2 regions of the Ornithinicoccus hortensis genome follow, and region 2 is predicted to be linked to the other one. Evidence: predicted binding sites of a transcription regulator. Region 2 holds the regulator's gene; the other holds the start of a gene.
The links. Region 2 encodes LexA, which represses DNA repair genes until DNA is damaged. Its sites were predicted from a motif close to TCGAACANNTGTTCGA; they were not measured.
Positions count from the first base shown of each region.

Region 1 (3,401 bases), 280 kb from region 2:
AGGACCTGTTGCGCCCCACCGATGCCGGTGACCCCGAGCACCTCCGGCTCGGGCAGGTGGACCCTGCCGATGCCGAGGTCGCTCCGGGACTGTTGCACGCACTCGGCCGCCAGCCGGGTGGTCGCCGACAGCAGGGCGTCCGCGTCTCCGGCCGGGCCGACCGCGTCGGCCAACCGGTGCGCCAGCGCCACCATGTGACCGGTCTCGGCCAGGTGGCCGGCGGTGCTGACCCGGTCCAGGTGCCGCTCGTCCAGGGCGACCATCCGGCGGGCCGCGTCGAGCACGTCGACGATCCGGGCCTGGTCGGCGGTGGCATGCCGGGCGGCCGAGGTGAGGACGGCAGGCAGACCGTGCTCCATGGCCAGCCCCCACATCCGGGCCGCGTGGGCCAGGCTCGCCGGGCTGTCCGCCGGCCCGTCGTGGCAGACCACCTCGATGACGACCGCCCCGGCGGGCAGCCGGTGGGTCCACGCCCGCACCAGGTCCGCCGCCCGGGCGTTCCTGCGGTGCCGGACCGCGCGGCCGACGTCGGAGTCCGGCCCGAGCAGCACCACCACCGGTGCCACGCCGTCCACGGGAGCGGCCGCCCGGGCCAGGAGCTCCGGCGTGGTGCGCGGAGAGCCCCGCTCCCCGGCCAGGTGGGTGTGCGTGATCAGCCGGCACAGTCGCGCCCATCCGGCACCCGGCGCCATCCCCCCGTGCTGCCCCCGGGCCAGCACGGTGACCCGCGGGTGCTGGTCGTCGACCAGGGCGCCGCCCTTGACCGGCTGGGCGCGACCGGGACGCGGCACCAGGGCCGCCTCCGGGAGCTCCAGGGTGCGGGTGCCCACGGCCTGGTCCGCCCGGCGTGCCCCCGCCCCCCACGCTGCCCCCGCCCCCCACGCTGCCCCCGACCCCCACGCTGCCCGCGCTGCCCCGGCGGCGCTGGGGTCGAGCGCCGACCGTTCCAACGCCAGGTCGACCCCGAGCACCGGGGAGATCCCTGCCCTGTCGCAGGCCTGCACGAACCGGACCGCCCCGTAGGCGCCGTCCCGGTCGGTCAGCGCCAGGGTCGACTGCCCCAGCTGCACCGCACGCTCCACCAGGTCCTCCGGGGTCGAGGCGCCATAGCGCATCGAGCAGCTCGACGCCACGTGCAGGTGGGCGAAGTCCGGGACGGCCATCAGCGGATGATCGGCGTCAGCTCGCCCGGGAGCGGTGCGGCCATCGGCAGGTGCAGCGCGGCACGGATCAGCTCCAGGAAGGTCTCGGCCTGGCGGACCAGGTCATCGGCCTCGCGGGGGCTGACTCCCGACATGGACCGTTCCAGGGAGATCCTGCGCCGTCCGGTGCCGGCGAAGAAGGTCGCCCACTCGCCCAGCTCGGGCGCGACGGTCGGCAGCACCTCCCAGACGCTGCGCGGCCGGGCCCGCCCGGACGGGGCACTGCGCGATGCCAGCAGCGCGGCCGCGGCGCGCAGCGCCGCCAGGTGGGCCTCGGTGTAACGCTCGGCCGCCAGCTCGCTGTGACAGGCCTGCACCAGCCCGTCACGGGAACGTTCCAGCAGGTCCAGCACGGTCGCCGCGGGCGCCGTCGGCGTGGGCTCTCCCCGCTCCCCCGCGGGTCGCGGTGTCGCCACCCCCGGCACGGGACTCGTCGTCGTCATGGTCATCGTTCTCTCCTCTGCTCGCTTCTCACACCTGCCGCCTCTCGCTCAGTCAGCGACCCGGAGCAGCCGCCACTGCTCGCCACGGGTCAGGTCGTAGACACCGGCGCCGAGCAACCGCCCCGCGCTGGCCTCCACACGCCATACGTCCTGTTCCAACTCCGTCTGCACCTCCGTCCCCGCACCCTCGGACCAGGCCCCACGCCACCACGGGAGTCGCTGGGTCCAGTGCCCCAGCACCGCCGTGACCACGTGCAGCCGGCCCCGCCAGATGAACGCCGTCGGCACCGTCCCGAACCGACCCACCGCCCCCTCCAACGGACCGGTCATCGGCTCCCCCATCCGCACCTCGACCTGCTCCGAGTACCGCCGGCTCACGCTGACCTCCACACCATTCGATCGGACTTATGTTCGATAGCACAAATGTACGCTTCGCCACCGACACCATGTCAATCCCCGTCCCCTCCTGTGGACAACTTCCCGGGGAACACCTCCCGCGCGACACCATCGGACACCACGGCACCGACAGGACGGGTCGGGCCACGGAGGGGATGGCCCGACCCGTTGCCGCACCCACGCGGGGACCACGTAGGCTCGGACCTGCCGGACGACCCGTGCGCCGGACAGGAGGACCCCGTGCCCCAGCACCCCCGGTCGGGTGTGGCGCTGCGCGACCGCGTGCAGGCCGCCCTCGACACCGAGATCGCCCACCAGCGATCCGTGCTGTCCGAGCTCGGCGACCCGATGAGTGCCCTGGTCGACGCCGTCGACAACCTGCTGGCCGGCGGCAAGCGACTGCGGGCCGCGTTCCTCTACTGGGGCTACCGGGCGGCCGGCGGCGCGGACTCCGAGGCACTGGTCCGCGCGGCCGCCTCGATGGAGATGTTCCAGGCCGCGGCCCTGTTGCACGACGACGTGATGGACGACTCCGACCTGCGCCGCGGACGTCCCACCGCCCACCGCACCTTTGCCGCCACGCACGAGCAGGCGGGGTGGACCGGCGACTCGGCCCGGTTCGGCGAGGCCGGCGCGATCCTCGCCGGCAACCTCTGCCTGACCTGGTGCGACCGGATGTTCGCCGGCTCGGGGCTCCCCGCCGACCAGCTCGCCAACGCCCGCGCCGAGTTCGACGACATGCGCACCCAGCTGATGGGCGGACAGTTCCTCGACGTCCTGGAGTCGGTCCGCGACTGGGACGACCTCTCCTACCCCGAGCGCGTCGAGCAGTGCCTGCGCGTCATCCACTACAAGAGCGGCAACTACTCGGTGCGCCAGCCGCTGCTCATCGGTGCGTATGCCGCGGGCTGGGACGAGTGCACCGCCGCCGGCTTGAGCGACTACGGCCGGGAGCTCGGCCGGGCCTTCCAGCTGAGGGACGACATCCTCGGGGTGTTCGGCGACCCGGACGCGACCGGCAAGCCGGCCGGCGACGACCTGCGCGAGGGCAAGCGCACGGTGCTCATCGCACACGCGGTGGAGCATGCCGCGCCGGACGACGTCGAGATGCTGCTCGGCGCCCTGGGCGACCCCGACCTGGACCCCGCCCGCGTGGCGACGGTCCGGAACGTCCTGCTCCGCAGCGGTGCGGTCGAGCTGACCGAGCAGATGATCACCGACGGTGCCGACCGGGCGACGGCGGCCCTGCACGGCATACCGGATCTCGCCGAGGAGTCCCGGGCCGCGCTCACCGACCTGGTGGCCGCCTGCACCGCCCGCACCACCTGACCGGACGGGCGATCAGCGCAGGAAGAGTGCC
Region 1 covers NZ_VFOP01000001.1:1,885,536-1,888,936, reverse strand. The annotation lists gene FB467_RS08745 (DNA polymerase III subunit alpha) at 1-1,163, opposite strand, end outside; gene FB467_RS08740 (SAV_6107 family HEPN domain-containing protein) at 1,163-1,651, opposite strand; gene FB467_RS08735 (DUF6504 family protein) at 1,694-2,023, opposite strand; gene FB467_RS08730 (polyprenyl synthetase family protein) at 2,282-3,370, shown strand; gene FB467_RS08725 (ABC transporter permease) at 3,383-3,401, opposite strand, start outside.
Region 1: the regulator LexA is predicted to act here: its motif matches at 2,045-2,060, upstream of FB467_RS08735 (DUF6504 family protein).

Region 2 (3,401 bases):
GGAGGAGGTCAGCCTGCGCGTCGACGCGCTGCTCGGCGACGTCCTGCCCAGGCTCGTCGCGGACCTCGCCTGAGCCGCGGTCGGTGACTTCCGGGACTACCGCGGGCGCCCAGGGAGGGCTACGTTCGGGGGAGGGACCCGGGACGTCCCCGGGACCCCGTTCGCCCGGAGGTGTGCGATGAGCATGACCAAGGACCAGGTGTCGGTGTTGGCCGGTCGCCCCGTCTTCGACCTCGACGGTCGTGCGGCCGGTGAGTTGCTCGAGGCCTTCCTCGACACGCGAGACGACCACCCGGCGTGGGGGTTGATCCAGCACGGCGAGGTGCTGCGGGTCGTGCCGCTCTACGGGGCGGTGCCGCACGAGGACGGGATCCGGGTGCCCTACTCCGGCGAGGCGATCGACTACGGGCCCACGCTGACCGAGACACCGGAGGGGGTGCACGCGACGCCCGACGAGTGGTTCAGCTACTACGGGCTCCGGGGCACCGTCGGGCCCGACCCCGAGATGGACGTCCCGCTCGAGCAGGAGCACCTCGCGCGCAACCTCTCCGGATACTCGCCCGACGTGCCCGCCGCCCATGCCGCCTCGTATGCCGGGGGGCACCATCCCGGGGCGCAACACCTGCGCAGCGCTGGCATGCGGGCCTGACCGCCGGCGCAGCCTGTTGTCAGGCACGGCATGCAGGGCCGGCACGGCCTGCACGTGACGGTGCCGCCCGCCGAAGGGGTGGAGGGTCGGCGGGCGGCACCGGTATGTGCCGCACGGGGGCGCCGCCGCCTGGGGGACGGCGCCGTGCGGAGCGGGATCAGATGCGGCGCAGCACCGCCGTGACCTTGCCGAGGATCACGGCGTGGTCGCCGTCGATCGGGTCGTAGGCCTCGTTGTGCGGCATCAACCACACCTTGCCGTCCTTGCGATTCAGCGTCTTGACGGTCGCCTCGTCGTCGAGCAGCGCCGCGACGATGTCGCCGTTGTCGGCGCTCTGCTGCCGCTGCACGACGACCCAGTCCCCGTTGCAGATCGCGGCGTCGATCATCGAGTCGCCGACCACGTTGAGCAGGAACAGTTCGCCATCACCCACCAGCTGCTTGGGCAGCGGGAAGACGTCCTCCACGGCTTCCTCGGCCAGGATCGGACCGCCGGCGGCGATCCGGCCGACCAGCGGCACGTAGCTCGCCTCGGGCCGCGCGTCCCCGATGCCGGTCTCGTCGCCGACGTCCGTGACGGGGTGCTCCCCCGTGCCCGAGGGGGCCGCGCCGGCGCCGACGGGGCGACGGTATCCGGTGGCCTGGCCGTCGGCGCCCGGGACGACGATCTCGATCGCGCGCGGGCGGTTGGGGTCGCGGCGCAGGTAGCCCTTGCGCTCCAGCATCTTCAGCTGGTGCGCGACGGAGGAGGGGGACGTGAGGCCGACGACGTCGCCGATCTCCCGCAGGCTGGGTGGGTAGCCCCGGGTGTCGACCGACTCGCGGATCATGTCCAGTACCTTGCGCTGTCGCGCGGTCAGCGCGGGACGCTCCTCGTCCCGCTCCGGGAACTCGTGGATCTTGCCCATCGTCTTCTCCTACCCCTCGGGCCCTGAAACGGCTGGTCAGCCGCTCTGTCGGTGGCGTCTGGTGTGCTTCCCGACATGAACAAGCGTACGAGCATTCGACCCGTCGGGCAAACATCTGTTCGACGCGGCGTGTCGACATTTCTCGTACGACTGTGCTACACATGAGACAGACGTTCTATCGCACGCATGTACGCGTCGAGCAGGACGACCGACGACAGAGCTGGAGGACACCATGAGCGCAGCACCCGTACTGCACGACCTGGCCGAGGCCCCGGAGCGCAGGGCCCCCCGGGGCGGCCGCGGACACCTGCGGCTGGTCCACGAGGGGGAGTTGGCGCAGGGGCATGCGCCGGTCGCGCCGCTCTCGGAGCGCGATCCGAAGGTCAGCCGTCCGCGGCTGCGCGTGCTCGCCGCCCCCGAGGTTCCGGCGGCTGCGGTCCGCGTAGCCCCTGCCCGCGTGGCCCCGGCCCGCGGGCGGATCACCCGTCGCGGTCGGCTGGTCCTGACCGGCACGGTGACGCTCCTGCTGGCGGTGACCGTGGCCGCGGTCATCGGATCGGTGCTCCCGGCGGGGGCCTCCTCGGTCGAGACCGTCGTGGTCCAGCCCGGGCAGACCCTGTCCGAGATCGCCGCGACACAGCTGCCCGACCTCTCGGTGAACTCCGCGATCGTGCAGATCCAGTTGGCCAACGACATGAACAGCCTGCAGGTGCAGGCCGGCCAGGTCCTGGAGATCCCGGGCAACTGAGCCCGTCCCTCCTGGGGAACCGACTGATCCGGGCCGTCCCGGACAGCGGAGCCCGGCCGAGAGCGAGGCTCGCGCGGACCGGCACAGTCAGGGCCCCGGAGGGGCGCTCGCACGCGATCGCGTGGGAGCCGGCGTCGGCTCGGCCAGCGCCGTGATCAGCCGGTCGGCTGGCCGGGCTCCGTGCCCTCGTCGGGTTCGTCGTCGGACTCCATGACCGCATCCCACAGGGCGGCCATCTGGTCGACTGGCAGGTAGAACCCACTGATGTTGGAGTCGAACATCAGGCCCTCAATGTCCGCCGAACTGTAGGCGGCGGCAGATTCGACGACCTGACGCGGCGGCAGGGCGATCGCCGCGAGGTCCTCGCCCTCGGCAATCATCTGCTGCTGGACCGCGAAGTGGCGTGCCCGGTGGCTGTCGGTAAAAGCCAGCAGCACCAGTTGCCCGTCGACCTCGGCCGCGGCGGGGGACTCCATCCCCTCCTCACCGACCGCGATGAACCACCAGTTCGGCAGGTTCATCGTGACGCTCCACAGGGCCGCCATGCCGGTGCGGTCCTCGGGTCCTTCGATCTGCTCGACCAGTCGGTCGATCTCCGACTCCCCGGGGGTCGGTTCACCGGTCTCCGGGAGCAGCGGATCCTGACCGGTCAGGTCCTCGGGCTGCAGTTCCTGGGGGTCGTTCATGGGTCCACCTCACCACAAGACCGTGGGCAGCGCCGCATCCGGCGGGGGGCCGACAGGCCCTGAAGGGGCCTTCGCCGGCCTGGTCACGAAGGCTTTTCCGGCGTCGTCAGGAGGTCTTCGTCGGCGTCGTCAGGAGGGGGCCCTGGCCGTCGAGGGGCACGGAAACCTGTTCGGAACCCACGGTGTGGTGTTCGCCGCGCACGGAGACCTCGACGGTCTCGCCGTCCTCGACCCGGAGGACGATCTCGTCCTGCCGCACGGTGATCCGCAGGCGCGACCCGAGCCAGGCCATCGTCCAGGAGAGCTCGGGCCACTCCGCGGGCAGCCGGGGGTCGAAGCCGAGCTGCCCGTGGCTGTCCCGCATCCCGCCGAACCCGCCCACCAGGGCGCTCCACACGCCACCGGTCGAGG
Region 2 covers NZ_VFOP01000001.1:1,602,287-1,605,687, forward strand. The annotation lists gene FB467_RS07470 (Sir2 family NAD-dependent protein deacetylase) at 1-73, shown strand, start outside; gene FB467_RS07475 (hypothetical protein) at 179-649, shown strand; gene lexA (transcriptional repressor LexA) at 807-1,556, opposite strand; gene FB467_RS07485 (LysM peptidoglycan-binding domain-containing protein) at 1,789-2,304, shown strand; gene FB467_RS07490 (hypothetical protein) at 2,460-2,990, opposite strand; gene FB467_RS07495 (glycoside hydrolase family 65 protein) at 3,097-3,401, opposite strand, start outside.